One region of the Alishewanella sp. BS5-314 genome, then DNA from elsewhere that is predicted to be linked to it. Evidence: riboswitches for the same ligand, from Rfam matches in the RefSeq annotation. Region 1 holds a riboswitch; the other holds the start of a gene.
The links. A riboswitch is a leader RNA that binds a small molecule or an ion and turns the genes downstream of it on or off. The one in region 1 is predicted to bind cobalamin.

Region 1 (15,932 bases):
TTTTGCCTCTATGGTTTAGATCAGTATCTGTTATCTGAGTTTTTTGCCGGCCGTCAGAAACCATTACATTTATTAGGCAGCTCCGCCGGAGCCTGGCGTTTTAGCTGCTATGCCCAGCAGGATGCCGTCGCCGCATCAGCCCGCTTTGCCAAAGCCTATTCGGAGATCTGCTATCCGAAGGATGCCGATCTGAAGCTGATTACCCGGATCTCGCATGCCATTATCGACCAGGTCCTGCCAACAGCCAGCCATTGTCGCGAAGTGCTGGATAATCCGGTGATGAAGCTACATCTGATTGTTGATCGGGCGAAAGGTCTGACCCGCTCCCGCAACAGCCTGTTACAGGGAGCAGCGCTCGGCCTGACCGCTACTGCCAACCTGCTTAACCGCTCTTTACTGCAGTTTTTTTATCAGCGGGTACATTTTTATGCGCCTGGAGCCTGTGCCTCTCTGATGCACAGTGCGGAACTGCCGACCGAGCATGTCGCCCTAAGCGATGACAATCTGAAAGCAGCGATTCTTGCCAGTGGCTCCATCCCGATGGTACTGGAACCTATTGAGAATATTAGCCACGCCAAACCGGGCCGCTATTTTGACGGCGGCATTACCGACTATCATTTTAATCAGTCCTTTACTGAACAGGGACTGGTGCTCTACCCACATTTTTACCCCAGCCTGACGCCGGGCTGGTTTGATAAAGCCCTGCCTTGGCGCCGGGTGAAGCCGGCGCTGTTGCATAATGTGGTGATCCTCTGTCCCAGCGACGCCTGGGTGCGCAGCCTGCCCTATGCCAAGATACCGGATCGCAAAGACTTTAAACTGCCCGATGCTGAGCGTATCGCCTATTGGCAGGAAGTCCTGCAGCGCTCACATGAGCTGGCCGCCGCCTTTGCCAGCGGCGATTATCAACTTGAGTTACTTTAATAACGTTAGCAAGGAATGCCACCAATGAAAAAATTCAGTCAACAGCTTAGCCTGGTGATTTTCGCTACGACTCTGACCGGTTGTACTGTGCTGGGAATGCTGGCAGACAGCAAGCTTGATAGCAAACAAGACCGCAGTATCGATCCAGCCAGGCCACAGGCACAACAGCATAGTCCGGCATTAATAAGCGAACTGGGGATGGAGATCGATAGTGCCATCATTAAAGGCCTGAAAAAGGCGCTACGCGGTAACAGCGATCAACAAAAAGAAATTTGCCGCAAAAATGGCAATATTACCGAGTGCTGGCCGGTTCACGAACGCCGTTAATCGCGATAAATCTCCAACTGCTGACACAAGGTCGCTGCAGCATCCAGGATCCGTGGCGTCGCGCGGTATAGCTGATTAGCATCCAGCGTGATAAAGGCGTGCTGCTGTACCGCCGGTAGCTGCGTAAAGCGCTGCCAGAACGCATTATGTTCAGTTTTCGCCTCGCGGCTGGCCTGCACTATTACTGCTGGCTGGCGGGCTAATAACTGCTCCAGCGCTACCTGCGGATAATCGGTTTTCGCATCGGCAAAGATATTTTGTGCCGCACACAGCGATAATACCTGCGCTGGCCAGGCTTGATTGGCAACCGTCATTAAAGGCTCAGTCCCGAGCGCAAAGAATACCGGCACTGCTGATTTGGCCTGATACTGGGCCGCCAGTTGCTGTTGTCGTTGCCGGAAAGCAGCGGCCTGCTGCTGTCCTTGCTCTACCTGACCTAGTAGCAGCCCTAACTCAACAAGCTCGCTGGCAATATCATCCAGTAATACTGGCTCAGAATAAAACACCCGAATGCCGAATTGCTGCAGGCGCTGTAAATCGGCCTCCGGATTACCGCCACGCCAGGCCAGCACCAGATCTGGCTTCAGCGCCAGGATCGCCTCGACATTTAAGGCACCGAAGGTATTAAAGGACGGCAAGGATTTGGCCGCCTCCGGATAATCGGAATAATCGCTTACCGCCACCAGCCTCTCACCGGCGTCGAGCAAATACACCCATTCGGTCAGATGCGGGGTCAGGCTGATCAGCCGTTGCGGTACTGCGCTGGTCGCGGCCTGGCTACTTAAAGGCAGCCACAGTAGCAGGCAAAGCAGCAGATATGGGCGCATCTTACCAATCCAGACCGCGCTGTGCTTTGACACCAGCATCGAAAGCATGTTTCACCACCTGTACCTCACTGACCGTGTCAGCTAACTCAATTAAACGACGATGACAGGCGCGGCCGGTGATCACCACATGTTGTTTTGCTGGCCGATTTAATAGCGCCCGTTCAATTCGCTCCAGCGGCAGATAATGGAAGGTCAGCATATAGGTCAGTTCATCCAGCAGCACCAGATCGATGCTGTCGTCAGCCAAAAAGCGCTCCGCTTCCTGCCACACCAACTCTGCCGCGGCAATATCACCGGCCCGATCCTGCGTATCCCAGGTAAAGCCGGTGGCCATTACCGCAAACTCCACGCCATGTTGCTGCAGTAAATTACGCTCACCACAGTCCCAGCTACCTTTAATAAACTGCACCACCGCTGCCGTTAAGCCATGTCCGACGGCACGGGCCACAGTACCAAAACCGGCTGTGGACTTCCCCTTACCATTGCCGGTTAACACCAATAGCAGCCCTTTCTCAATATTGGCACGGGCTACCGCCGCATCAACCTGAGCTTTTAGCCGTTGCTGTCTGGCCTGATGCTGCTGTTGTTTAAGCTGCTCTGACATCTGTACTCCCCATTACACCCGTCGCCGTAGCAACAATAAGAAAAAGAGACTTCCCAGCACTGAGGTAATGACCCCTAGCGGGATTTCCTGCTGTGCCAACAAGGTCCGCGATAGATTATCGACCCATAACATAAAGACCGCGCCCAATAAGGCCGATCCCAGCAGCAAGGGCACAGCGGTGACACCAAACAAATAACGCACCATATGTGGCACCAACAGACCGACAAAGGCGATACCGCCGCATTGTGACACAATCACCGCACTGACCAGCGCCGTGGCAATCAGCAACACCAGGCGCAGACGCTCGGGCCGGATGCCGAGGCTGCGGGCGCTACTGTCTGATAATAACAGTGCATCCAGTTGCCGTCGCAGTGCCAGCGCCAGCAGCAGCAGCAAGACGACCGGAGGGCCAATTAACATTAAGCTTTGCCAGCTGCTGCGGCTTAAACTGCCCATTAACCAGAAGATCACCCGATTGGCGGCAAAGGGCTCGGCAAAATACAAAATAAAGCTGCTGATGGCGCTGAGCATAAAGGATACCGCCACCCCGGCTAACAGCGTGATCTCAATACGTTGTCGTTGCTGACGCATGGCTACCGCCAGCACCAGCACAATCGCCAGCATAGCCCCGACAAAGGCACCCAGCGCCATACTCAGTTGCTGCTCTGGCAACACGATGCTGACAATAGTCGCGCCCAGTGCTGCACCGGCCATCAAACCAAATAAATAAGGATCGGCCAGTGGATTACGGCTGGCATTTTGTAACACAGCGCCGCTGACCGCTAAGCCAGCCCCAACCAGTAAGGCAGTCAGTACCCGTGGCAACCGCAATTGCCAGATAATGGTTTCGGCCAGCGGCTCAGTCCCGTTGAACTGCATTGCCGCCGCCAGCGTCGACAACGGAAACGAAACACTGCCAAGCAACAGGCTCATCACGACACTTACCAGCAACACCAGTGCGAGCGCAGATAACGCCAACGGGTAATAACGGGTCCAGCGGCTCATAATGCGACCTGCGGGCTGATAAACTGTACCTGCCACCAACCATATTGCGGATGCTGACTGACTGCTACCGGTAACTCAAATACCTCGCTCAGTAATGCCGGTTGCAACACCTGATCCGGACGGCCAAAGGCACGCACCTTGCCCTGGTCCAACAGCAATAATTTGTGACAATAGCGCGCAGCGAGATCCAGATCATGGATAGCGCAAATGACGGTTTTTTTCAGCTGCAATAGCAGTTGTAACAACTGATGCTGATGTTTCACATCCAGATGGTTAGTCGGCTCATCCAGCAATAGCACACTGGCTTGTTGCACCAGCGCCCGGGCCAACGTCAGGCGTTGCCATTCACCACCCGACAGGCTCTCGACCGGCTGCTGTTGTTTCTCCAGCAAACCGGTTTGCCTGAGCGCCAGCAACACTTGTTGCCGGTCATAATCGTTATCCGGTTCAAACCAACTTTTGTGCGGCAAGAGCCCAAGTGCAGCCACCTGATAACAGCTCAAACCGGTTAAAGGTGGATTATGCTGCGGTAAGAATGCCAGCTGCCTGGCTAATTGCCGTAGTGGGATGCTGGCCAGAGATTTACCGGCAAACAACAGCTTGCCACTGTCCGGCGCCGGACAACCACTTAACAGCGACAGCAACGAGCTTTTGCCGGCACCATTCGGGCCAATAATTCCCACCAGCTCACCGGGTGCCAGCTCCAAGCTAATATCCTGCAGCACCTGAGTGCGCTGGCGCTGCTGCGGATAGCTCAGACTAATTTGCTGTAATGAATAAATGGCGCTCACGCGATTGTCCAGTTAGTTAATGGGCAGCAACCAAGGACAACCGGCAGTGCAAGCTGCAGGCCGGGCAAAGGCGCTACCGTGTATTCCCGCACGGGCGTATCAAAGGCATAATTCGTGTTCTGGCAGGTCTCCTGACTTAACGCGATAACCCACAGCCACCTTCCCGTTATCAATACTGACACAGTGGTATTAGCTGCAGCGCGTTTCACAGTTGCGGGTACAGTTCAGGTATTCCACCTGATTCCCTTTTCAAGCACGTTGCTCACCAGACTGCGGCATTCTAGCAGCTAAGACCGCCAACTGCCAGAGAGTCGAACTGCAGTAAAAATCCATGGGCGTAGTGATGTTTTCGGCCTGAAGAGTCCGCGCTAGCGAACAAAATCTAAGCAGCAAACGTCAACACACCCTAAATTCAGCTAAGCTGTTAAGGGTATTTAGCTATGATGAGGATAAGTTATGACAATTAAGGTGCTTGCGATCTGTGGTAGTTTACGCGCCCGCTCGACTAACCGCGGTTTATTGCGTTTTGCCCAGGCAAACGCCCCCACCGGTATGAAGATCCATATTGCCGATTTGCTGGATGTGCCTTTCTATAATGCCGATCTGGCAGAGAAACCCGCGGCCGTAAGCACCCTGCTGCAAGAGTTTGCCGAGGCGGATGCCCTGCTACTGGCCTGTCCGGAGTACAATTACTCACTGGCGCCAGCGTTGAAAAATGCGCTGGATTGGGCCTCACGGGAGCCGGATAACCACTTGTTACGCGGCAAACCGGTGGCGATCCTCGGCTCTGCCGGTGGTATGGGCAGCTCGCGCTCACAATACCATTTACGCCAGGTCTGTGTTTATCTGGACTTACACCCCCTGAATAAGCCGGAAGTCTTTGCTAATGCCTTTAGCGGCGCCTTTGACCACGAGGGTAACTTGCTGGACCAAAAGATCCAGGACAATATCCGGCAATTGCTGCAAGCATTGTCCCTTTGGCAGAAACAATTAAGCCTGCCTGTTGGCTGACGTAAGCGAAAATAGTGTTATAATATCGCGTGTTTAAGGGCGCAATGCCTGGTCTTTGCCTGCAAGGCGTCAGCTATAGCTATGTTGGGTGAGTGCCAGGTGAGTGTTGGGTGATAAAAGGATTTATAAATAGCTGATGCGGATTCTGGGATTGTTATTAGCTTTGAGTGTTATGCTGCCGGTTTATGCCACCGCGCCGGCTGAGTCTGTGCTGGAGTTTCGCCAGGCGCTGGGCTCACCGGCTTCCCGCTATAGCCAAAGCCTGCTAACAGAAGCTTATCAACGGCTTGGTGTCGAAGCCCGGTTTATCGAGGTGCCGCTGGGTCGCAGTTTAATCGAATCCGATAAAGGTAATCTGGCCGGTGAGCTGGCGCGCGTGCTGCATATTAACCAACAGTATAAGAATCTGTGGCCAGTGCCTTATGTGCTGTTTGATACCCATGTTTACCTCTATGTTAACCAGCAACGCTGTGCCGGTTGTCAGCTGTCACAAGTCCAAAGCCTGGCCTATGTTCGCGGCACCTTAATTGTCGAAGAGTTACTGCGGAAGTTACCCGCCTCGCGTCAGGTGATTGGCAGCGGTAGTCTGGATGCCGCCAAACAAATGTTTTTGACTGGCAAAGTCGATGGCGTACTGTTTCCGGCATACAAACTCAATGCCACTAGCACATTCCCGATCAGTGAGCAAATTCTACAAAGCCTGCCGGATTATCATTTTCTACACCGACAACATCAGGAGCTGATCCCGAGGCTAACGCAGATGTTGTTTCAGCTGGAGCGTGAAGGTTTTGCCGAGCGTCTGCGGTTAAAATACGGCGTACCGGCACCGCGACGCCAGCTTTCGCGCAATGAAAAGCCTTTTGCCGAGTACTAGGGCGTGTTGACGTTTGCTGCTTGTTTTTGCAGCAAACGTCAACACGCCCTAACTCCCTGTTACGTCATTTCGTATCACGCTTTGGCAAATAAAAAACCCCGCCAAACAGCGCGGGGTTTTTCACAACGACCTAGCATTCTAACGGGTATATTTTTCCAGCCACTGGAACACTTCGTTATACCAGCGCACCCGGTTATCCGGCTTTAAGATCCAGTGGTTTTCATCCGGGAAGATCACCAGGCGCGATTCAATGCCCTTGCGCTGCAGGTTAGTAAAGGCGCCTAAGCCCTGCGCATAAGGTACCCGATAGTCTTTCAGGCCATGGATCACCAGCATCGGCGTTTGCCATTTATCGGCATGCGCCGCCGGGTTAAATTTCTGATAGTCTGACTCCGGGTTCCAGGCCGTGCCACCTAAATCAAACTCCGGAAACCAAAGCTCTTCGGTGCTGCCGTAGAAACTTGGCATATCATATAAACCGGCATGATTGACCAGACACTTAAAGCCATCCGGCCAGTTACCGGCGATCCAGTTCATCATAAAGCCGCCATAAGAGGCGCCCAGCGCACAGGCACGGTTGCCATCGATCCACGGATAGGCCTGCACCACATGCGCAAAGCCTTTTTGCAGATCAACCAGCGGCTTACCACCCCAATCACGGCTGATCGAGTCGGTAAAGGCCTGACCATAGCCGGTAGAGCCATGGAAATCGACCATCACCACCGCATAGCCTTTGGCGGCATAAAGCTGGGCATTCCAACGCTCGTTAAACATATTGCCAAAGCTACCCTGTGGGCCGCCATGCACTAAAAAGGCCATCGGGTATTTTTTGTTTGGCTCAAAGTTCCAGGGTTTAACCAGATAACCATAGACGGTCGCATCTTCCGCGCCTTTAAAGCTAAACTGCTCAAAGTCACCAAACTGAATGCCTTCAGCCCATTTGGCATTAACCTGAGTTAACTGCTGTGGCTGTGAACCATCCGCATTGGTCTGGAAAATTTCGGCTGGCATATTCAGCCGGTGATTGGTAAATACCAGCTTATCCGCCGCAACTTGCAGATTACCGGCATAGCCATCACCATACAGTTTAATCACATCGCCAAAACTGGTGTTAATGGCGTAGATGCTGTACTGCCCGACATCCTGAGTGGTGACATAGATGGTTCTGTTATCACGGCCAAAATAGAAATCAGAAATCGAGCGATCCCAGTTCGGCGCCACTTCTTTGCGCTCGCCGGTAATCAAATCCAGCAACATCAGGCCAAAACGATCTGCCTCAGCGCCCGGCTTTTGCATCGCCAGATAGGCCAGAAAACGGCCATCATTGGAGAACTTGGGTTTGGCATCCCAGGCCGGATTGTCGGCCGTCAGATTGACCTTCTCACCACCATTAATCGACACCTGAAACAAATCAAAGTTAGTGTGCCAGGCCTGATCAACCGCCGGGATCTTGGCACTGAACACCAGTTGCTGATTATCCGGCGTAAAGGCCACTTCGCTGATACCGGCGATATTGGTATTCCAGTCGGCCATCAGGTTTTTCGCATCAGTAACAGGGGCATCGCCGAGCACCGCCACGTGCAGATGTTCACGATACTGATCCAGCCAGTGATCCCAGTGCCGTACCATCAACTGGTCATAGGCCAGCGCAGTATCTTTGCGCTCCGCTTCTTTGGCTTTGGCATCCAGCGTACATTGCAGCGTCTGACAACCGGGTTTCACTGTTAAACTCAGCGCCAGGGTTTTGCCATCGCTGGCCAGTTTAAAGCCGTTAATTGGTAAGGGTAGCCGGGTCACCTGCCGGGCTTCACCGCCTTCCAGCGACAGTTGCCACAGCTGGGTGCTGCCAGTGCGATTAGCTAAAAAGAAAATACTCTTGCCATCCGGGTGCCACTGCACCGCTGTTTCGCGGCTGCTGTTTTCGGTTAAACGGCGAACTTGCCGATTTTCACCCAGTTGCATTAAATAGAGATCATGGCTGGTATCAGCCGGCGCAAAACCGCCGTTAGTCTGGCTATAAACCAGCGAACGGCCATCCGGCGACAAAGCCAGATTACCAACTTTATTATGTTGATTCAGATGTTCGACCGTCAGTGGTCCTTTGGCCAGCGCACCAGCACTAAAGAGTGCTAACGCCACTAAACTCTGATGTTTCATGGTTCCCCCAGTTAGTAAAAAGCCGCAGTCATCGCTGCGGCCTTGTTAGAATCAGGCTTTCAGTTTGGCATCCAGCTCAGCAATATTGGCTTTCCAAATTGCCGGCCCCTGCTTATGCACGTTATTACCGTTGCTGTCCACTGCTACAGTTACCGGCATATCTTCGACTTCAAACTCATAGATCGCTTCCATACCCAGATCGGCAAAGGCCACGACCCGGGCTTTCTTAATGGCTTTCGACACCAGATAAGCGGCGCCGCCCACGGCCATCAGATAAACAGCTTTATGCTGTTTGATACTCTCAACCGTTTGATCACCGCGCTCGGATTTACCAATCATGCCCAGCAGACCAGTTTGCGACAACATCATATCGGTAAACTTATCCATCCGGGTCGCGGTTGTCGGGCCGGCCGGGCCTACTACTTCATCACGTACGGCATCAACCGGGCCAACGTAATAGATAAATTTATTTTTCAGATCCACACCTTGTGGTAAACCTTCGCCTTTATTCAGCATATCGGCAATGCGTTTGTGTGCCGCATCACGGCCGGTTAACATCTTACCGCTTAACAGCACAGTTTCACCGGCTTGCCAGCTTTGTACATCCTCTGGCGTCACGGTATCCAGATTGACCCGGCGCACATTGCTACCAAGCTCCCAGGTCACCTGCGGCCAGTCTTCCAGTTTCGGCGGCGTAATATCGGCCGGGCCAGAACCATCTAAATGGAAATGCACATGGCGGGTGGCGGCACAGTTCGGGATCATCACCACCGGCAATGAGGCCGCATGGGTGGGTACTGATTTGATTTTGACATCTACGACCGTGGTTAAGCCACCCAAGCCCTGGGCGCCAATGCCCAGTTTGTTCACTTTTTCATACAACTCTAACCGCAGTTTTTCTTCCGCGTTTTGCGGCCCTCTGGCCAGCAACTCCTGAATATCCACCGGCTCCATCAGCGATTCTTTCGCCAGCACCGCGGCTTTTTCCGCCGTACCGCCAATACCGATGCCAAGCATGCCTGGCGGACACCAGCCAGCACCCATTTTGGGCAGGGTTTCCAGCACCCAATCGACAATAGAATCGGACGGATTCAGCATTGCCATCTTGGTTTTATTTTCTGAACCACCGCCTTTAGCGGCGATCATCACTTCGACATGATGACCAGGCACCAGATCGATATGCACTACCGCTGGCGTATTATCCTTGGTGTTTTTACGTAAACCGGCCGGATCGGCAACAATAGAGGCCCGCAGCGGGTTATCCGGATTCATATAAGCACGGCGGGTGCCTTCATCCACCATTTGCTGCACCGTCAGGTCTGTTTTATCCCATTTCACATCCATGCCAATCTTAACGAAGCAGGTAACAATGCCGGTATCCTGACAGATCGGACGATGGCCTTCGGCTGACATCCGCGAATTAATCAGAATTTGTGCAATGGCATCTTTCGCGGCCTGGTTTTGCTCTTTGTGATAAGCCACTTCCAGTGCCTGAATAAAATCCAGCGGGTGATAATAGGAGATGTACTGCAGCGCATCTTCGATGCTTTCAATAAAATCTTGTTGGCGAATAACCGTCATGCTTGCCCTTCCTCTGTCGCCCAAGCGGCGAGACATTTAACTATTAGTGTGGGTGCTGGTATGATAGCGCGCATCCCCAACAGCGGCTAGTCCAAATCATGCAGCAGTATCTGATATACGACGCCAAATCTGAACCCGAATTTTCTCTGCTGGAGATTTTTGCTCATTTTGCCAGCGAGCCCTGGTCAATGTTGCTCGATTCCGCGGATGCCAGTCACCCGAATAGCCGTTACCAGATTATGGTGGCACAGCCGGTGGCAACCCTGCATAGCCAGCACGGTAACACCATCCTGACCGACGAGCACGGCAGCCATCATTACACAACCGATCCGTTCAAGGTATTAGACTGTGCGCTAAAGCGTTACTTTGCGACGCCCTGTCACAGTGAGCTGCCCTTTGTCGGCGGCGCCCTTGGTTATTTTGGTTATGATCTGGGCCGCTATCTGGAACGCCTGCCGGAACAGGCGCAAGCTGATTTGCAGCTACCGGATATGGCGCTGGGTCTGTATCAATGGGCGCTGATTTATGATCAACAACAAAAGCAGCTCTGGTACACCGATTACCGGCAGGATGCGGAACAACACTGGCATAAATTGCAGCAAAGATTAAGCACGCAACCGCCGCTAAGCCGCCCCTTTAGTTTGCAAAGTGACTGGCAAGCCAATATGACCCAGGCTGAGTATCAGCATAAATTCGCCCGGGTACAGCAAGAGCTAAGTAGCGGTAACTGTTATCAGATTAATCTGGCACAACGTTTTAGCGCCGCTTATCAGGGCGACGAATGGCAGGCGTATCTGAAGCTACGGCAAAAAAATGCAGCGCCCTTTTCGGCCTTTATCCGCTTGCCAGCCGCTGCGGTGCTCAGTATCTCGCCGGAACGCTTTTTGCTGCTGCAGGATGGTCAGATTGAAACCAAGCCAATTAAAGGTACCCGGCCGCGTGGTTTCTGTGCGCAAACCGACCAGATAGAAGCTGAAAATCTGCAAACCTCGCCAAAAGATCGCGCTGAAAATGTGATGATTGTCGATTTGCTGCGCAACGATCTGGGTAAAGTATGTCAGCCGGGGTCGGTCGAGGTGCCGGCCTTGTTTGCCATTGAGAGCTTTCCGGCCGTACATCATCTGGTCAGTACCGTTACCGGCACTCTGGCAGCGCCGAATAGCGCCTGTGATTTGCTGCGGGCGGCTTTTCCCGGCGGCTCTATTACCGGCGCCCCGAAAATCAGTGCCATGCAATTAATTGAACAGCTGGAACCCCACCGGCGCAGCGTCTATTGCGGCGCTATCGGCTATATCAGCAGTACCGGCCGTATGGATACCAATATCGCGATCCGCACCCTGGTTTGCGAACAGGGGCAGATCCATTGCTGGGCCGGTGGTGGTCTGGTGGCGGATTCGAAAGCTGACAGCGAATATCAGGAAACGCTGGATAAGGTGGCAAAAATTCTGCCGGTATTAACTGCGATACAGCGAGCTTAAAGGAATAAACAGCAGGTGCAAGCCGAACAATTTTTGAACCGCTATCTACTCAGACCATTGCCTGCAACCACGCCACAGCCGCTAGTTGCAGAGCTAAGGCGCAGCGCTGTGTTGGTACCGCTGCTGCACTACGCAGACGAGCTACACCTGCTGTTGACACGCCGCGCTCTGACACTGGCCCATCATCCGGGGCAAATCAGCTTCCCCGGTGGCATGCTGGAAACAGGTGAGACGGCTATTCAGGCGGCCTGCCGCGAAGCCGAAGAAGAGATAGGCTTGCCAGCAACAACTATCCGGGTACTGGGTGAGTTACAGCCACTGCAAACATTAACCGGCTTTCATATCAGTCCGGTGGTTGCCCTGGTAACGCCAGGTCAGGCCTATCGTTTGAATAAGCAGGAAGTCAGTGAAATCTTTGAAGTGCCGCTTAGCTTTTTTCTGAACCCTGCCAGTCAGCAGGGATGGCCAGTCTGGTGGCGCGGTAAACAGCAACACCTGACCGTAATACCTTATCAGGACAAGCTGATTTGGGGCGCCACAGCCGGCATTATTCAGCAATTATTAACCCAGATCCGCTGAGCGCAGCCTGCAATATGCGAATTTTGTAAAGAAAACTGCACTCTCGCGCGAAAAAAGACACTGAATAGAGCTGTTGCAGATACTGAACAGACCTCTGGCGCCCTGACAGCCATGGCATCCATCAGTTAGAATACCGACTATCAGGCTCCCTACTCTAACTATAATAAGTCGTATTTATGATCATTAGTGCATTTGATATGTTTAGCATCGGCATTGGCCCCTCCAGCTCCCATACGGTGGGCCCAATGCGTGCAGCAAAGAAATTTACTGAGCAGCTGCAACAACAGCAACTGTTAAGCCGTTGTGATAGCGTAAAAGTGGAATTATTCGGCTCGCTGGGCCAAACCGGTATTGGCCATGGCACTGGCAAGGCGGTGATCCTGGGGTTGTCTGGCTACTTGCCGGAAAGCGTCGACCCGGATGCAGTAGAAGGTATTCTGCGCCAGGTGCATGACAGCCAAAAGTTACAACTGGCACAGCAACACGCGGTGAATTTCCCACGCGACGGCGCCATTGTGTTCCACCGCCGTAAAACGCTGAAAGAGCACTCCAATGGCATGGAGCTGATTGCTTATGACAGCGAGAAAAATGTGCTGCTAAGCGAAGTCTACTTTTCCATTGGTGGCGGTTTTATCGTGAAAGCCGAAGATTTTGCCAAAGAAAAAGAAGCAGCCAGTCAGTTCGTCGCGGCTAACCCACCACCCTACCCATTTGAGTCAGGCGCAGAGTTATTAGCACTGTGTAAAGAGCATGGCCTGTCGATTTCGGGCTTGATGCATGAAAACGAAAGAGTGCTGCGTAGCAGTGCGCAAATTGAAAGTGAGCTGAATAATATCTGGCTGACCATGCGCGCCTGTATTGAACGCGGTATTCGCACCGAGGGTATTTTACCCGGTGGCTTAAAAGTGAAACGCCGCGCCCCCGCCTTACATAAAAAGCTGATGGCAGAGAAAAGTGCCGATCCACTGCAGGTAATGGACTGGGTCAATCTGTTTGCGCTGGCGGTAAACGAGGAAAACGCCGCCGGTGGTCGGGTCGTTACTGCACCGACTAACGGTGCTGCCGGTATTATTCCGGCGGTGTTAATGTACTACGACAAATTTATTCAGCCGGTCAGCCCGGAAATCGCCAGTCGCTATCTGTTAACCGCGGCCGCCATTGGTATTTTGTATAAGAAAAATGCCTCGATATCCGGCGCCGAAGTCGGTTGTCAGGGTGAAGTTGGCGTAGCCTGCTCAATGGCCGCAGCGGCACTAACCGAAATTCTAGGTGGCAGCCCGCAGCATGTTGAGAACGCGGCTGAGATCGGCATGGAGCATAATCTGGGCTTAACCTGTGATCCGGTTGGCGGTTTAGTGCAGGTGCCCTGTATTGAACGCAATGCGATGGGGTCAATTAAAGCCATTAACGCTTCGCGACTGGCGCTACGTGGCAGTGGCGATCACAAGGTATCGCTGGATAAGGTGATCAAAACCATGTGGGATACCGGTAAGGATATGCAGACCAAGTACAAAGAAACCTCACGCGGTGGTCTGGCGGTAAATATTATCGAGTGTTAAAGCGCTGTGGTGCTATTTGTGCCGGCTAGCCGGCCGGTGCCAGGCCATCTTCATCAGTAAGCGGAAAATCAACCAGTTCCGCTTGCTGATAATCCTGCAATAATTGTTCAGCCTGCTCCGCCTGCTCGTCGGCGACAAACACATTAGCAAAACCCAGCGCGGCCAAATCCCCTACCGCACCCTGCAAATAATGACCACCGACGTAGGTGTCAATCCCCTCGCTATTAAGCATCCCGGCGATAATATGGGCTTCCAATATATCGTTGGCACGAAAGATAATTTTCATAAATGTCCCTGTTTTAGGGCGTTAAGACACCCTTGACAGCTTAGCTGAAAAACCAGTACGCCACCAGTGCCGCCCCGCTGCAATAAAATAGCATCGGCCACAGCGTATAACGGATAATCTCTCCCTCGCGACCATGTAAATTCACTACGCTGGCCGCTGCTACCACATTGACCACACAAATCATATTGCCGGCGTTGGCGCCAAGCATTTGCAGCGCCAGCACCAGAGACTGCGGCAATTCCGCCTGCAGTGCCATCTGCTGCTGAAAGCTGCCAAACATCAGATTAGAGAAGGTGGCAGAGCCAGCAATAAAAGAGCCTAAGGCACCAACAATGGCAGCAAAACCCAGCCAATAGTCTGCCAGGTGGGCCGCCGCCAGTTCAGCCAGCGCCAGCGGCATCGCCGGTAAACCGGCGCTGTTAACATCAGAATGCAAGAAAATCCGCACCATCGGCACCGCCGCACCGAGCGCAATACAGGACGGTAACAGCATCTTACTACTCTGGGTTAACGCCTGCTGCAGCATACTGAACTTAGCCTTAAACAGCCACAGTGCCAGCAAGGCCGTCAGCAGGAATACCGTACCCGGTAAATACAGCGGCGCCACCGTAACACTGAGTTCAGAGCCTAAGATCTGCTGCCATTGCCAATTTAGCCCCTGCAGCATCGCTCTAAAGGGCAGCGCCGGCACCCGGGTTAACACCAATAATGTGGCCACCAGCGCATAGGGCAACCAGGCTTGCCAAAGCGGTATCTGGCTGCTGTGCGCTGTATTCTCAGGCGTGTTTTCTGCAGCAGGCAGACTGTTGTCGGCTGTCACAGGTTTTGGCACTAACCAGCCCCGACTTGCAGCCGTCGCGGTTAGCGCCAGCCCCAATAACGCACCCAGGACAGAGGGAAACTCCGGACCAAGCAACCAGGTCACCAGCCAGGCCGGTAAGGTAAAGGCAAAGCCAGCGAATAACGCAAAGGGCGTGGCAGCCAGGCCGTAACGCCAGTTAGCCTGAGTGCTAAAATAACGGCTGTATAGCAGCACCATCAGCAGAGGTAAAAAACTGGCGACAAAGATATCGATACTGATTGCCAGCAGTGCCGTTTGCTGCAGCTCTGATGCGCTGATCCCAGGTACGCCTTGTGCCAGCCCCACCAATACCGGAGTACCGACAGCACCAAAGGACACCGCCGCCGAATCCGCCACCAGTGCCAGCACTACGGCAGAGAGCGGACTAAAGCCCAGCGCCACTAACAAGGGCGCCACGATAGCCGCCGGGGTACCAAAACCGGCCGCGCCTTCCAGAAAGCCAACAAAGAGCCAACCAATAATCAACAGCTGGACTCTTTTGTCGGCAGAAAGCCGCGCAAAGCCTTGTTTAATCACCTCCATGGCGCCGGATAACAGCAACACCTTTAACAACACCAAAGCACCGAAGATAATCCACAGAATAGTGGCAGCGATCACCAGGCCTTCCAGGGTGGCGGCCGTTAAGTGTAATAACGGTACCTGCCATACCAGCAGGGCTAATAACGCGGATAACAGTAAACTCAATGGCATCGCCTGCCGTGCCGGCAGGCGCAATAAAACCAGTAGGATAAAAACGCTGAACAGCGGCATCGCCGCTGTCAGCAGTTGCAGCAAGGTCACTCAACCTCCGCTTATGCCAGTTGCAGATGTTATTTAGAGAAGCCCTGCTCGGAGGTCGCCGCTATGGCTTTCTTACCACGGAACAGTCTTTTTACATCTTCCAGCATAACATAAAGTGCCGGGATCAAGACCAGGGTAATTACGGTTGCAAACAGAATACCGAATGCCAGCGACACTGCCATCGGGATCACGATTTGCGCTTGTAAACTGCGCTCCAGTACTATCGGTGCCAGACCAACAAAGGTAGTTAATGAAGTCAGTAAAATGGCCCTAAAGCGCTGCGTTCC
Region 2 (15,932 bases), 1.0 Mb from region 1:
TTATCACCTATCTGGTACTGGCGGCTCAGTTTGAAAGCTTTATCCATCCGCTGGTCATTATGATCACCGTGCCACTTGGTCTGGTTGGTGCCCTGTCAGGTCTGTATTTCTCTGGTATGACACTGAATATCTACAGTCAAATCGGACTCGTGATGCTGATAGGCTTAGTGGCGAAGAACGGCATCCTGATTGTGGAGTTCGCCAACCAGCTGCGTGATGCCGGGATCGCCTTTGAAGAGGCGGTAAAGCGCGCTGCGGCGCAGCGGCTGCGCCCTATCGTGATGACTGCCTTTACAACCGTGATGAGTAGCTTGCCGTTAGTACTGGCAACAGGCCCGGGCTCAGAAAGCCGGATGGTGATTGGTATGGTAATTTTAAGCGGTGTCGCCTTTGCGACCCTGCTGACGCTCTACGTAGTGCCTGTGACCTATATTGCGATTGCCCGTAACACTGGCTCACCGAAAGCATTAAGTCGTGAGCTGGAACGTCTGGAAGCGGCTGCGCCGGACGAACATGCGGCTGATGAGGTGGTGCCGGGCGCTATCGATAGCGATAACTCGCCTGCGAAGTCCTAACTGGCGTAAGTAACAATCCACCTCTATAGGAGGTGGATTAAGATTAACAATAAAAAACGGGAGCCTGGTGCTCCCGTTTTTTATTGTGCCGCATCAGAGCATTAAAAAGGGATCGGCTGCCCGTCCCAATTCAGCAGCAAACCGGAGTCCGTCAGCTGGCTTTGCCGGATCACGCTTAGCAAACGTTCCGCCGTTGCCGCTGCGCTTTGCAACTGCCCTGCCGGCAGCCGCTGCTGAAAAGGTGCTGACAAAGCGCTGTCGGTGGTGCCCGGATGCAGGCTAAACAGCGCTGCAGTTTTATTCACACGGCCAAGCTCAATACTGGCGCAGCGTACCAGCATATTCAGCGCCGCCTTGGCCATCCGGTAACTGTACCAACCACCGAGCTGATTATCACTGATACTCCCGACCTTAGCACTGAGTACCGCTACCCGGATCCCCGGTTGTTTCTGTAGCCAGGGCTGTAGTGCCTGCAAATAGAAAACCGGGCTAAACAGATTAATCTCCATACTCTGCTGCAGCGCCTCTCGGCTTACTTGCTGCAGACTTTTCTCCGGCAAATGCCCATCGCCATGCAACCAGCCCTGGCATATCACAACGGCGGTAACGGGCAGCTGAAAAATCCTGGCCAAAACCGCGTCAGCTGCGCCCTGCTCTGCACTCTGTAGTTGGTACCAGCTCACACCGGATATCGGCTCAGCTAACGGCTGGCGGCTGATCGCCGAAACCTGATGCCCGGCAGCCAATAAATTCTGTAGCAGGCCCTGCGCAATACCGCCGCTGGCGCCAATAATTAACCAGTGTTCAGTCATTTTGTATCTGCTCCGCCACCTCAGTACCACTTAACCAGGCATTTTCTACCCTTCCGCCGCGCAACCAGTCACCAGCCAGCCAAAGGCCAGCTGCAAGACTAACCGGCGGTACTGGCTGTGCAACCTCCGCAATCTGAGCAAAGCGCCAGCGATGGCAGATAGCAGCCGCAACCTCGACCGGCTGTGCCAAAACCTTAGTCAGCAATTCGGCAGCCAGCTCCTGCCAGAAGCTGGCCGCCTGCTCCAGATGCTGCTGACTAAAGGCGGCCGTAAAATGCAATAGCCAATGCTCCGGGCCTGCACGCCCGGGTTTACTATTTTGCCGGCAAAGCCACGACAACGGCAGTTGCGGGTCTTTCACAAAGATCCCGCCAACATTGCTACCGCTTGGCCTTGTCAATTGCAAATCAACCGCCCAACAGGGGGTCAGTATCTGTTGCGGTAACAGTGTGCTGAACTCAGCTGGCAATAGTGCTGCGGCTTGCTGAGGTGGTACTGTCAGTACGACCTGGCTAAAAGGGCCATAGTCCTGACCTGTTGTATCCTGCAGCCACCAATAATGATCTTGCTGCCAGATCCGTTGCAGTTGACATTGATAGCGGATATCCAGCCCCTGCGCCAGCTGTCGCAGTGGGCTATGCATCGCCGGCACACCGACAAAACGCAGCTGAGCGTCCGGAGATGGCAGCAGTTTACCCGCCACAAACTGCGACATGGCTGCCAACCAGGGCGCAACCACGCCTTGCTGTTGCCATTGTTGAACCTGTGCCATAAAAGACGGATGCCGGGCGGTAAAATACTGCGCACCTAAATCCAGATAACCCTCAGCGCTGCGTTTACTGGTCATACGCCCACCCGGCCCGCGGGCTTTATCAAATAGCTGAACCGGCTTGCCCAGTTGTTGCAGCCGGTTAGCACAAGCCAGGCCGGCGATACCGGCACCGACTACAGCGATCGTCATCTTTTACTGATCCCATCTAAACTAATAATGTGTTACTTACGTTAAACTTAAGGTAGATGATCAAATCACAGCGCAGGGAGTATCAAAAATGGCAAACGAAGTGGCAACCTTTGGTGCCGGCTGCTTTTGGTGTCTGGAGGCAGCACTGAATGAACTTGATGGCGTGCACAGCGCGCTCAGTGGTTATATGGGCGGCCATACGTTAGCGCCGGATTATCAGAGTGTCTGCAGTGGCCAGACAGGTCATGCAGAAGTGGTGCAGGTTAGCTATGACCGGGAGCGCATCAGCTTTGCCGAGCTCTGTCAGGTATTTTTTGCCCTGCATGACCCGACCCAGCTAAACCGCCAGGGCAATGATATTGGCAGCCAATACCGCTCAGTCATTTTTTATCACAGCGGCAGCCAACAGCAACAGGCGGAGGCCTTTATTAGCGAGCTCAATCAGGCCGGTCTGTTCGATGCCGCTATCGTCACCGAGCTCAGTCCGGCCAGTACCTTTTATCCGGCAGAGGCCTATCATCAGGGCTATTACCGCCAGAATCCGCAACAAGGCTATTGCCACTGGATCATCACCCCGAAGCTGCAGAAGTTTCGCCAGCAGTTTTTAGCTCAGCTAAAACAAAGGCCGTCATAACGACGGCCTCTGGCGCACCATATCGCTTAGAATAAGCGGTATTGCAGGCTAAGATTCAGATTCACACCGGCGGTATTGTAACCGTCACTGGTTTGATACTGTTTATCCAGCAGGTTATCCACTTTGGCCCGTAGCGTCAGCGCAGGTTGCAGCTGATAGGCCAGGCCCAGCCCCCACAGCGTAAAGCCGCCCAGCTCGCTGCGGCTGGCAAAATCGCCCTGATAGGTATCACTCTGATAATCCGCTGTCACAAAGGCGCTCAGCGCCTGCCATTGCTGCTCTAATCGCCAGTGTAACGTATGTTTGGGCCGGCGCACCAAACGCTGACCACTTAACTGATTTTTGGTATTCAACAAGGTATAGGCCAGCTGTTGGGTCAAACTGCCCAGCTCTGCGGTCACGGCGAACTCGACACCGGACAAACGCGCCCGGCTGATATTTTCCGGCCGGAAACTGGTCATATCAAACTGGATCAGATCCTGCACCTGGGTTTCGAACCAGGCCAGTTCAAAACTACCATTGGCAACCTGATAGCTAAGCGCAATCTCATCCGCCACACTGCGCTCTGGCGCAAGCTCTGCATTGCCGCTGCCCGGATAGTATAAATCATTAAAGGTCGGCGCTTTAAAGGCCGCACCACGGCTGGTCCGTACTAACCAATGTTCGGCAAAACGATAACCAGCCGCCAGTTGCCAGGTATTATTGGCGCCATATTGGTCGGTCAGATCGCGCCTGGCCGAGCCCTCTAGTAACCAGCTATCCTGCTTCAGATGCACACCACTGAATAGCGCCTGATTGATGCGCCGGCTTTCCAGATAACCGACACCCGAGCGCTGTACATCTTCGCTATACCAGTTAACACCCGCTAACCAATTCAGCGCCTCGCTCAATGCCAGGTTGGCCTGATAGTTAAACTCCTCGCGCTCGGTGACAAAGGGGCTGCGGGAGTCTGGACCAAAGCTGGTCTCATCATCCAGGCTACGGCTAAGCTGAGCCTGCTGTTGCAGCTGGTCGGCAGCATACTGCCAACCCAAAATATAGCTGCGATGCAATACATCGCCCTGATCTTCACTCCCCCAGGCGGTATCATACTGATAGGTGCCGGAGTTAATATCAAACTGGGCATTAAAGTCCCCCGCTACCGTGGTCAGGGCAGCAGCAAATTTGGCAAAACGCTGTTGATAGCCATCCCGGTCCGGATCCAGACCATCCCGCACGTCAAAACCGTCGGCCCGGCTGTAGCCGAAAGCGCTGTTTAACTGCAGCGCCCCAAATTGCTGGCCCAGCGCCAGATCGGCAGCGGCCTGTCCGTAACTGCCGGCATTCAGTTGCAGCTCAGCGCCCTGCCCCTGGCGGGTACTAATGACGATCACCCCAGCGAGTGCATCGGCGCCATACCAGGCCGCGCGGGGTCCACGGATCACCTCAATCCGCTCAATTAATTCCAGCGGCACCATACTCAGGGCTTTGGCACCGGTGGTGGCCGAGCCAGCGCGCACGCCGTCAATCAACACCAGGGTGTAACCGGTATTACCGCCGCGCAGATAAAGACCAGTACTTTGGCCACGGCCACCATCCCGCGACAGGTTAATGCCCGGCAACTGTGCTAATAGGGCCGGTAAGTCGGCAGCTTGCCGGGCCAGAATATCTTCACGCTCCAGCACTGAGATACTGGCCAATACATCGGCTTCTGCTAAGGCAGTGCGGCTGGCGTGAATATTAATGCGTTCAACAGACTCAGCCATAGTTGTGGCTGAACAAAGCGTAAGTAGCAGCGGTGCTGCCAGACGAAATTGCAACATAGCATCTCCCAATGTGCCCACCGCACATTGCATCAGGTTGGTCGGATTGTCAGGCCGGTCTCCGGGCTTGTTACCTGGCAGCTGTGGGCCACCACCTGCTTCACCTTCCCATCTTGCGACAGTGGCATCAGAAACAGGTACAGTCACTTACCGTTGCGGGGGCAGCTCTGGTGTTACACCAGATTCCCGTTTAACCCTCGGCAGCATCTGCCGGGGCACCTGAAAATAAAAACGGCTTCTATCCGAAGATAAAAGCCGTCGCAGTTTACGCCCTTCTCTCAGAATGTCAACAGACTTCTGGATGGCTGAACCTTAATCGCGAAAGTTGGTGAACTGAAACGCTTGCTCCAGCTCGGCGCCACGCACCAGTGCAATGACTTCCTGCAGGTCGTCGCGCTTTTTGCCGGTCACCCGTACCTGCTCGCCCTGGATCGAAGCCTGTACCTTGGCTTTGCTGTCTTTAATCAGCTTAACCAGTTTTTTCGCCATCTCGGTTTCAATACCTTGTAACAGATTCAAGGTCTTACTACAGGTTTTACCTGAGAAGGTGACACTACCCTCTTTGAATGAACGGATATCAATACCGCGTTTCACAGCCTTAGTCAGAAAAATCTCCACCATTTGCTGCAGCTGAAACTCGGCATCAGCGGTCAGGGTCACCACTTTGTCTTTTAACGCAAATTCTGCGGTGACACCGCGAAAGTCAAAGCGGGTTTGTAATTCCCGATTGGCATTATCAACAGCATTCAACACTTCCTGCTGATCGACTTCTGAGACAATATCAAAGGACGGCATCTTATTCTCCTGTATGCGGTTTACTGGCGATTATAACCAGAAAACTGTTACAATCCGAGCGACTTTCGCGGAGGTTGTAACGTGCCCCAATCCTTTTATCGTCTGTTATGCGTGCTGGTGTTAATTGTTTCTACTGTAGGTTTTCTGGCTGAAATCAGTGGTCACCGCGTCGGTGCCGGTATTGCTAACCTGGATAAACTGGCGCACTTTCTGATTTTTGTTGTACTAAGTTGGCTGTTTTTCAAAGGCTTTCGCCTGGTATTCTGGAAATTGTTTCTTTTGCTGGCACTGTATGGCGCGCTGATTGAAGTCGTGCAGGAGCACTTCACCCGTCGCCACGGCGATATCTGGGATTGGCTGGCAGATATCGCTGGCATCCTGGCATTTTACCTTGGACGTAAGCTATGGCACTTTTGCCGTCCGCGCAGCCGCGCTGTCAGATAGTTGGCCGTGGCGCCATCGGCTTGCTCGCTGCCAGTCGGTTGCAGCTAGCCGGCTGGCAGGTCAATCTCTGGCTGCGGCAAGCAGCAAACCTTGATTGTATTTTTGTACCAGCAAAGGGAGAGCCACGGTCACTGCATTTCCCCGCGGCCGAAGCACCGTTAACGCTGTTGCTAGTCCCAGTAAAAGCCTATGCCGTGCAAAACTGCTTGCGGCAACTGGCGCCAGTACTTGCCGCCGATGCCCAGCTGATTGTCAGCCACAACGGCATGCCGGATCTGGGGTGGCTGCAACAGCAGCTGGCTCCTGGCCAGGGATTGTGGTTTCTGTCAACCAGCCATGCGGCTTTGCGCAGCTCTGATGGTGTGCAACATAGTGGTTTGGGGCAAAGCGTACTGGCGCCTTTAAACGCTAAGGCACAGCAAGCCACGACGAGCGTGGTGGCGATGCTGGATACGGCGCTGGGACCGGTGACATTGACTGACGATATCCGGCCGGCTTTGTGGCGCAAACTGGCTGTCAATGCAGCGATCAATCCACTGACGGCAATTCATCAGTGTCGCAACGGCGCTTTGGCCGCAGCAGACTATCAACCCTTATTGGCAGCTATTGTGAATGAGGTCTGTCTGGTAGCCGGGGCCGAAGGTATCAGCCTGTTGCCAGCGCCGACACTGGCGTTAGTACAACAGGTGATCGCCAATACTGCGCACAACTATTCATCGATGCAGCAAGATGTCAACGCCGGGCGTCAAACGGAAATCGCCGCTATCACCGGCTATATTGTCTCACGCGCAGCCCGTCACGGTTTGGCGGTACCAGAGAACCTGGCCTTATGGCAGGCGCTTCGTCATACCGCCTGAGCTATCAGGGCCGGTACACCGCCACATTTTGATAACCCATTTCCTGCAGCAGTAAGGCCTGTAGCCGGCTCATTACGCCGCGCTCACAATAACAGTAATATTGTTTGCTCTGATCCAGTTGCGGGAATTGCGATGCCAGACGGAAAAAGGGGATCTGTTGTACCTGGTGGCTATGCAATTGCAAAGGTTTAGCCTCAGTTTCATCCGGTGCTCGGATATCCAGCACCACCGCATCCGCGGGCAAGACCTCTTCTACCGCCACGGTACGGGCCTGTTGCTCAGCCTGATACTCGACGGTGCGAATATCCAGAATTTTCGCCTCCCGGACCACCTGCTGCAGGATGGCACTGTCAAAGGCAGCTTCTGTCGCCTCCACCTCAGACAGCACAGCATTGACAGTCGGGCTTTTTGAAATCACGCCACAGTATTCCGGCATGGTACGGGCTAACTCCTCAGCACCAATCTGCTTGGCCAGATCGATGATTTCTTGCTTATCCTGATAAATCAGTGGTCGCAGGATCAGTGTATCGGTGACCCGGTCAATGACCGCCAGGTTGGCAATGGTCTGGCTGGCAACCTGACCGATACTCTCACCGGTCACCAGCGCTTTGATACCCAAATCTGCTGCTACCTGACTGGCGGCACGCATCATCATCCGTTTTAACACCACGCCCATCAGGCCGGATTCCACTTTCTCCAGAATTTCGGTTACTACCGGTGCAAAATCAACACTAACAAATTTCACCCGATGCGACAAACTGTATTTTTGCCACAGATAAAATGCCATTTCGCGCACACCAGTTTCATGCGCGGCACCACCTAAATTGAAGAACAGGTAGTGCGTGCGTAACCCCTTGCGGATCATCAGATAGCTGGCCACCGCTGAATCATAGCCGCCCGAAATCAAGGACAAGACATCAGATTGCGACGGTAGCGGGAAGCCGCCCATACCAGCAAAGCTTTCGCTGACCAGTAAAAACTGATCCTGTTTAATTTCCAGCTTAATTGTCAGCTCAGGCTTTTTCAGTTGTACCCTGGCACTGCCGACCCGCTGGTTCAGCCCGCCACCGATATAACGCTCGGCTTCCAGCGAGCTAAAACTGTGGCTCCCCTGCCGCCTGACCCGGACACAGAATGTCTTGCCCGGCAACTGAGCTTCATAAACCGCCGCCACCTGCAGAAAAATATCGTGCAGATCGGTAAACTGCCGGGTTTGCATCTGGGAAAAACTGACGATACCGGGAATACAGCTCAAACGTTCAATCATCTGGCTGCGCAATGACGCCGTTGCCTGCTGGCTGCGCACGGTAAGGTGGTCAAAGTTATTCAGCACTTCTACCTGCTCATCCAGTTGTTTCAGGATGGTTCTCAGGTTGCGCTCCAACAGCATGGTCTGCCGTTTTCGCACTGACTTACTTTTGATCGAGATTTCCGGGTGCAGCTTGATAATAAATTCCAGCATGATGGCTTGTCGGTAGCAAAAAAAGGCGCGCATTATAGCGAAAAAGCCAGCAAAGTGCGAACAAGGCACATGCTGGCTACGTAGCTGATTGTAGGTTAGCCTAAGGCGGGCTTACCGGTTGTAAACTGACCGGCTCCGACTCCTTGGCTTTACCCTGCATAATCGCAATTTCTACCCGCCGGTTCCGGCGCCGGTTTAGCTCGCTATTATTGGGTACCAGGGGCCTGGTATCGGCATGTCCTACCACGATTAAGCGATTACGGTCAAAGCCGGGCGCCCGCAGCAACTCACTGGCAACCGACACCGCGCGTTTTGCCGATAAATCCCAGTTGTTCAGATGTAGCTCATCCGCGACCTGGAAATCATCAGTGTGACCACTGACAGTAATTTCACCCGGAATATCCACCAGCATCCGGCCAATTTGCAGCACAATGGGTTTAAATCTGGGTTGTAGAAAGGAAGAGCCTGACGGAAAAGAGCCATTTTCCCGAATACGGATAATAATCTGCTGCCCCAGCGATTCCAGTTCAATGGCTCCGTCGACAATCTGCTGCTCCAGCTCCTGCGCCATCTTCTTAACCGTTTCATTAATCTGTTCCTGCGCAGCCTCAGCCATAGCTTCCGCGGTTTCGGTTTCTTCCGCATTTAACGCAGACTGGCCACCAGTCTGATCTTCTCGCTGTTCCTGGCGTCCACCGGCCGAATCTTCTTCGCCCGCCTGAAATTCAATCACCTGTTGCGTCATTTCCATTGTTTGCTGCTGGATGGTTTCAATCGGCGTCGGATCGGGCCGGCCAGGCCGGAATTCCATCGCAATAACACTGGTGCCCTTGGGAATATCATCCACTTCAATTTTATTTTGCACACCAAAGGCAAACTTCATGGAGCCGGCAATCTGCTTAAATTTCAACACATCCATTTCGGAAAAGGCCAGCAGTAGCACAAAGAAGCACATTAACAATGCCATCAGATCGGCAAAGGTGCCCATATACTGGGGTAAACCAGGGGGTGGGCATTTACACTCTTGCTCGCTATCACTCATGCGGCTTCTCCGGCGACCTCACGTTTACCCTGAGCCAGATAATTGCGCAGGATCCCTTCGATCACTTTCGGGTTCTGGCCATCCTGGATCCCCAGTACGGCATCCAAAATCAGCATATTATTAAGCTTTTCCTGTTGATTGCGAATGGCCAGTTTATCGGCCAATGGGATGGCAATAACGTTGGCAATAAAGGCACCATAAAGCGTAGTTAACAGTGCAACCGCCATCGCCGGGCCTATCGCTTTCGGATCGTCCATATTGGATAGCATCGCCACCAAACCGATTAGAGTACCAATCATCCCCATCGCCGGCGCCACATCGCCGAGACTCTTAAATACGCCGATAGCGTTTTCATGCCGTTTCTCGGTCAGCGCAATATCTTTTTGCAAGGTCGCCCGCACCACATCAGCATCGTGGCCGTCAACCAGCATATTGATACCTTTTTGCATAAAGGCATTCGGGATCTCCGCCTCTTCCAGCGCCAGGAAGCCACCTTTGCGCGCTGAGTCACCCAGCTGCACGGCCTTTTCAATCAGCTCTTCCGGGGCTTCAATCTTAAACATAAAGGCTTTTACCGCAGCCTTACCGGCACCGAGAAACTGTGTCAGGGTAAATTTTGACAGCACAACAAAAACTGAGCCGCCAACCACAATTAACACCGAGACCAGATCGCCAAACATCCCAGGATCACCGGCACTACCGATAATCATCGCCATCACCACAAAGCCGATAGCGCCTAACATTCCGATCAGCGTCGCTAAATCCACATCTCACTCCTTAACCGACAGAAATTGTGCTGACTAACTTTTATACGTATAGCTTAATTTTACCTTAGCCAACACTCTGTTATCGACTTCAGTTGCTGAACATTAAGCAATAATTCAACGCAAAATACCAATTTAGTCGTTTCCAAGTCGTGCAGCATTGACCATAATAGCCTGCTAGGATAAGGTTGCGCACAGTTTTTGGGGAGTCGGATGAATAAAAAAAACGCAGACACCATGCCGTTTGAACAGTCGATGCAGGAACTGGAGCTCATTGTCCAGCAACTGGAGCAGGGCGAGCTGTCGTTAGAGCAGGCGCTGAGCCAATTTGAACGTGGCATAGCGCTGGTTAAACACAGTCAACTGCAACTGCAAGGTGCCGAACAGAAAGTCCAGATTTTACTGCAACAGCAGCAGCAAGAGAGTCTGGCGGCCTTTAGTCCGGAGACAGGAGACTAATTTGACCCCAGCCAGCCTGCCGCTGTTCCAGCAACGTCTGGAGCAGCAACTGACCCTTTTGTTGGACGCCAGAAAGTCTTCCAGCCCCGAACTCTGCCCGGCGATGGCATACAGCCTGTTGCTTGGTGGTAAGCGGGTGCGCCCTTATCTGGTTTATCAGTGTGGCCAGTTACTCGGTGCCAGTCTGGCGGACCTGGATGGCCCGGCGATGGCCATCGAAATGCTGCATACCTATTCGCTGATCCATGACGACCTGCCGGCGATGGATAATGACGATTTACGCCGTGGCAAGCCAACCTGCCACAAGGCCTTTGATGAAGCCACAGCTATCCTGGCCGGTGATGCGTTACAGGCACTGGCGTTCGAGGTGCTAAGTTCACACCCTTATCAGCACCTCGCTGCAGAGCGGCAAGTGCAGATGATGCGGGCACTGGCAAGCGCAGCGGGTGCCGCCGGCATGTGTGGTGGGCAAGCCATTGATTTAGCGCAAACCAATCAGCAGATCAGTCTGGCCAGACTGGAGCAAATGCACCGGCTAAAAACCGGCGCCTTAATTGAGTGTAGTGTAAAGCTGGCCTATTATTGCAGTCCGCTGCAGGATGAGCAGATCCTGCATCATCTGACCACTTTCGCCGGTGCTCTGGGTCTGGCATTTCAGGTTCAGGACGATATTCTGGATATTGAGGGCGACACCCTGACACTCGGCAAGCCGCAAGGCTCAGATTTACGGGCTAACAAGGCAACCTATCCGGCACTGTTAGGTTTGGATGGCGCCAGAGCTAAAGCGGATGAACTGTATCAACAGGCGCTGCGGGCTCTCGACAGCTTACCATTCGAGACAACTGAACTGCGGGCCTTTGCCCACTATATAATCGCCAGAACGTTTTAACCAAGGTATTTGGTAACTAAGCTATGCATATTGATATGACGGATTATCCGCTACTGGACAAGGCTAACCTGCCGGAGCAACTCAGGTTGCTGCCGCAGGAGCAATTACCGCAACTGAGTCAGGAATTGCGCCAGTTTTTATTAAAAACGGTCAGCCAGAGCAGTGGTCACTTCGCCTCAGGCCTGGGTACGGTAGAGTTAACTGTCGCCCTGCATTATGTCTACAATACCCCCTTTGATCGGGTGATCTGGGATGTCGGCCATCAGGCCTATCCACACAAAATCCTGACTGGTCGTCGTGAGCGGATGCACACCATCCGGCAAAAAGATGGCCTGCATCCGTTTCCGTACCGCGAAGAAAGCGAGTATGACGTATTATCCGTCGGTCACTCCAGCACCTCGATCAGTGCGGCTCTGGGCATGGCTATTGCCGCACAGCAAGCCAAAAGCCAGCGTAAAGTCGTGGCCGTAATTGGTGATGGCGCCATTACCGCCGGTATGGCATTTGAAGCACTAAATCATGCCGGTGAGGTCAAACCCGACATGCTGGTGATCCTGAACGACAACGAAATGTCGATTTCTGAGAACGTTGGCGCGCTGAATCAGTATTTTGCCCGCATTCTGTCCGGCAGTTTTTACACCAGCCTGCGTGAAGGGGGTAAAAAGATCCTGCGTGGTATGCCGCCGTTGCATGAACTGGCCAGCAAAGCTGAAGAACATTTTAAAGGCATGGTGACACCAGGTACCTTCTTTGAGGAGCTGGGTTTTAACTATATTGGCCCGATAGACGGTCACGATGTGCTGTCGCTGGTTGACACCATTCGCAATATGCGTCAGCTAAAGGGGCCGCAACTGCTGCATATAGTCACCAAAAAAGGTAAAGGCTATGCCCCGGCCGAGGCCGATCCTATCGGCTATCACGCAGTCTCCAAGTTTGACCCCAGTGCCAGCAGCCAACCAGCCAAAAAAGCCGGTTTACCGAGCTTTTCGAATATTTTCGGCCAGTGGATTTGCGATATGGCTGAGCAGGATGAACGACTGCAGGCAATAACCCCGGCCATGCGCGAGGGGTCAGATCTGGTGGCCTACTCCAGACGTTTTCCTAAACGCTATTTCGATGTCGCCATTGCCGAACAGCATGCTGTTACCCTTGCCGCAGGGATGGCGATTGAGGGTCTGAAGCCAGTCGTCGCTATTTACTCCAGTTTCTTACAACGTGGCTATGATCAGTTAATTCACGACGTTGCTCTACAGCAACTGGATGTGTTATTCGCCATTGACCGAGCCGGCATTGTTGGCGCGGATGGCCCTACGCATCAGGGTGCCTTCGATATCAGTTTTATGCGCTGCATCCCGAATATCACCATTATGGTGCCATCGGATGAAAACGAATGCCGGCAGATGTTGTATACCGGCTATCAACATCCCGGTGTTGCAGCGGTGCGCTATCCAAGAGGCAGTGGTACCGGTATTGCTGCAGAAGAAAAGATGGAATTACTACCTATCGGTAAAGCCCGGCTGGTGCGTCAGGGCGAACAGCTGGCGATCCTGGCCTTTGGCCCCTTATTGGCAGCCTGTCAGTTAGCGGCCGACACCCTTAACGCAACCCTGGTAGATATGCGTTTTGTAAAACCGCTGGATGAGCAGCTATTACAGCAGCTGATGCGCAGCCATGGCCAGATCCTGACCGTGGAAGACAATGCACTGATGGGTGGTGCCGGTTCGGCAGTGAATGAATACCTGGTGCAGCATCACTATCAAGGTAAAGTGATGAACCTGGGACTGCCGGACGAGTTTATTAAACATGGCAGCCAGCAGGAAATTTATCAGGAGCTGGGCCTGGATAGCCAGGGGATCCTGACACAGGCGCAAGCGCTGACCGCGCTAAGCCAGGCAAAGTAAGCCAGGCAAAGCCTGATCATCATAATGCACTGCAACTAAAGGCTCCTGACGGAGCCTTTGTTATTCGGTCTTAAGCCAAATCAGGCCCTCAGCCTGCAAGCGATTGACCTGTTGCTCTAAATCCGCAGTTTCTTCAAATTCAAACGCATCCAACTGACTGGCAAACTGCAGACTGGCGACTCTGGCAACCCGGCCATGCTGCTGCAATTGTCGCAATGCCAGGCTGGCCAACTGCAATGAAAACTCCCAACTTAACAGGCTGCCACCGAGTAATGGCAAAGGATACCAGGCATAGGCGCCCGACACGGACAAGGTCAACGGACTACCATCACCCAGCGCTAAGTCGCTACCGGACAGTAAATCCAACAGCCGCCGGCTATAGGGGCCTACTTGTTGTTGCAAAATTTCCCGAAACACTACCACAAAACGCCCGTCGTCTAAGCGCACAACATAGTCTGAGCCGCGGGTTTCGCGGCTTAACACCGCACTAAAGTGTTGCAACAGGCTATCCGCCAGACCTTTACCATGAGTGGCCAGCAGCTGATCCAGCCCATCCGCTTGCAGCACCAGCAACGCAATAATCTTGCCTTGCTGTTGCAGGCTGTCGATATTGCGCTGAAAGTGCTCAATGTCTTTTGGCAGTTGCTCAGACAGAAAACGGCTATTGCGTAAACCGGTCAGGCTATCACGGTGGGTTAGTTGCTGCAGTTGTTCGTTCAGCACATTCAATCGCTGATTGCTGTTCTCCAATTCCTGCGTACGCTGTTGCACCAGACGCGCCAATTGCTCTTGTTTTAGCAGAGCGTTCTGCCGGTATAACCAGAACAAACCGTAGAGGGTACTGATAAATAGCAATAACCAGAGTAGACGATAGAGCAGCGTCTCATCAAAACGGCGTGGGATCACCAGCTGCAGTTGCGTCTGTGCCGCATCCTGCCATTGCTGATGCCGGTACTTTACCTGCAATAAGAATTCAAAATTACCCGGCGGCAGGTTAGTATACACCGCTTCGCGGCGCAGCGGGCTGACTTGCCAATCCTGATCAAAACCCTCTAACTTATAGCGAAATACCAGACTTTCCGGCCGGTCAAACTCCAGCGCGGTAAAGTTAAGCTGCATATTGCGCTCATATTGCTCCAGCACCACACTACGCTGCGTGGCGGAAACCGGGTAAAAATGCTGCGCATTAACCGATTTCAGGTGCGGCCTTGGCTCTGGTAACGCACTGACTGCCGGCAGCTCAGGCACACTGACGACGCCTTTTAACGTCGGGTACCAAAGCTGCTGCTGCCAGTACACGACCTTGGCTGCACCAGCGCCATTGCAGCATCGGCTTGACAGCGAGCCCATTTGCCGATCGAATGGCGATAAAATCTCTTCCAGCCGGTAGCCTTCAGTGCGGGCGGATTCCAAACTGGCGCGTTGCAAACGAAAGATCCCCTTGTGGGTACTAACCCAAATCCAGCCGCTATGTTGATGATAGTAAAAACTCACTGCCGGACCATGCACCAGGCCATTACCACCGTGCAAATGCTGCCAGCTCTGCCCTGGTAACATAATAAAGATCCCGTCATCCAGAGTACTGACCAGCATAGTATCATCCGGTAGTAGCAGCGCCGCCAGTATATAGGCGTTGTAGAGCGCAGTACCTGATCCCTGCCGGCTTAATCTGTTATTCTGCCAGCGGTACAAACCGCGGCTGGTGCCCAGTAATAGCTGCCGCTCGTTACGATTCAGGGTGGTGATCTGACGTGATTCAAGCTGCTGATTCAGCTCTGAGAAATGGAGTTCGCCATCAATAACCTGATACAGGCCCTGCAAGGCCGCGATCCAAATCTGTCCCTTCTGATCCGGCAAAATAGCTCTCACCGTTTGTCCCTGTAACTGCGGGAATACCGGCAGTAAACGCGCCTGCTCCTCATCCAGCTGATACAGTCCGCGCTCCATGGCCAACCACAGCGTCTGACCATCCGGCCAGAACATGTCATGGACTGTTTGCGCCTGCAACGCCTCTTCCGCCAGTAATTGCCGGTAGAAGCCGGCCTTATCGAGAATACCTAACTCAGTCTGGGCCGCTATCAGCAATTGTCCCTGTGGTGTCAGCCCGAGGCTGCGGACCACAGCATCATGACCAGGCAATAATCGCCGGATCTGCGCCAGGCTGGCACGAAACACGCCGTCACTAAAACTGCTTAGCCACAGATGTTGTTGTTGATCCTGATACAGCGCACTAAACCATGGCGAACTGCCCAACTCCTCCAGCGTAACAGTTTGCCAATGTTCCTGGCCGAAACGGTAGAACAACTTGCGATAGGCTGAGATCCAGGTTGCGCCATGCGCATCCTGCATAACCTGATACACCGGTGCTACACTACCGTCCGGCAAAGACTGCGCTCTTACTCCCTGTTCAGTCAGCCGGTATAGCCCGGATTCACTGGCCAGAAATAAGCCCTCATCGGTACCACTGAGATCGTAGAGTGGGGTTTGCATTAACTCTGTTGGCAACGCATGTTGTAACCACTCGCCCTCAGGGGT

Region 2: it holds a riboswitch for cobalamin, as region 1 does, so the genes downstream of both, H1D31_RS11800 (TonB-dependent receptor domain-containing protein) here and H1D31_RS07040 (ABC transporter ATP-binding protein) in region 1, are expected to answer to the same signal.

What each region holds. Positions count from the first base shown of each region.
Region 1 covers NZ_JACEHJ010000002.1:539,584-555,515, reverse strand. The annotation lists gene H1D31_RS07065 (patatin-like phospholipase family protein) at 1-924, shown strand, start outside; gene H1D31_RS07060 (hypothetical protein) at 949-1,251, shown strand; gene H1D31_RS07055 (cobalamin-binding protein) at 1,248-2,078, opposite strand; gene cobO (cob(I)yrinic acid a,c-diamide adenosyltransferase) at 2,080-2,682, opposite strand; gene H1D31_RS07045 (FecCD family ABC transporter permease) at 2,695-3,687, opposite strand; gene H1D31_RS07040 (ABC transporter ATP-binding protein) at 3,684-4,478, opposite strand; cobalamin riboswitch at 4,582-4,763, opposite strand; gene H1D31_RS07035 (NADPH-dependent FMN reductase) at 4,935-5,489, shown strand; gene H1D31_RS07030 (ABC transporter substrate-binding protein) at 5,626-6,363, shown strand; gene H1D31_RS07025 (alpha/beta hydrolase family protein) at 6,502-8,520, opposite strand; gene H1D31_RS07020 (fumarate hydratase) at 8,572-10,101, opposite strand; gene pabB (aminodeoxychorismate synthase component I) at 10,200-11,579, shown strand; gene H1D31_RS07010 (CoA pyrophosphatase) at 11,595-12,158, shown strand; gene H1D31_RS07005 (L-serine ammonia-lyase) at 12,338-13,717, shown strand; gene H1D31_RS07000 (DUF2007 domain-containing protein) at 13,743-14,003, opposite strand; gene H1D31_RS06995 (L-lactate permease) at 14,044-15,645, opposite strand; gene H1D31_RS06990 (efflux RND transporter permease subunit) at 15,675-15,932, opposite strand, start outside.
Region 2 covers NZ_JACEHJ010000002.1:1,588,894-1,604,825, forward strand. The annotation lists gene H1D31_RS11780 (efflux RND transporter permease subunit) at 1-575, shown strand, start outside; gene H1D31_RS11785 (SDR family NAD(P)-dependent oxidoreductase) at 677-1,387, opposite strand; gene H1D31_RS11790 (NAD(P)/FAD-dependent oxidoreductase) at 1,380-2,348, opposite strand; gene msrA (peptide-methionine (S)-S-oxide reductase MsrA) at 2,437-2,982, shown strand; gene H1D31_RS11800 (TonB-dependent receptor domain-containing protein) at 3,009-4,784, opposite strand; cobalamin riboswitch at 4,819-5,022, opposite strand; gene H1D31_RS11805 (YajQ family cyclic di-GMP-binding protein) at 5,097-5,579, opposite strand; gene H1D31_RS11810 (VanZ family protein) at 5,661-6,023, shown strand; gene H1D31_RS11815 (ketopantoate reductase family protein) at 5,984-6,880, shown strand; gene thiI (tRNA uracil 4-sulfurtransferase ThiI) at 6,885-8,342, opposite strand; gene H1D31_RS11825 (flagellar motor protein MotB) at 8,443-9,384, opposite strand; gene pomA (flagellar motor protein PomA) at 9,381-10,151, opposite strand; gene xseB (exodeoxyribonuclease VII small subunit) at 10,362-10,607, shown strand; gene ispA ((2E,6E)-farnesyl diphosphate synthase) at 10,609-11,496, shown strand; gene dxs (1-deoxy-D-xylulose-5-phosphate synthase) at 11,520-13,397, shown strand; gene H1D31_RS11850 (two-component regulator propeller domain-containing protein) at 13,458-15,932, opposite strand, start outside.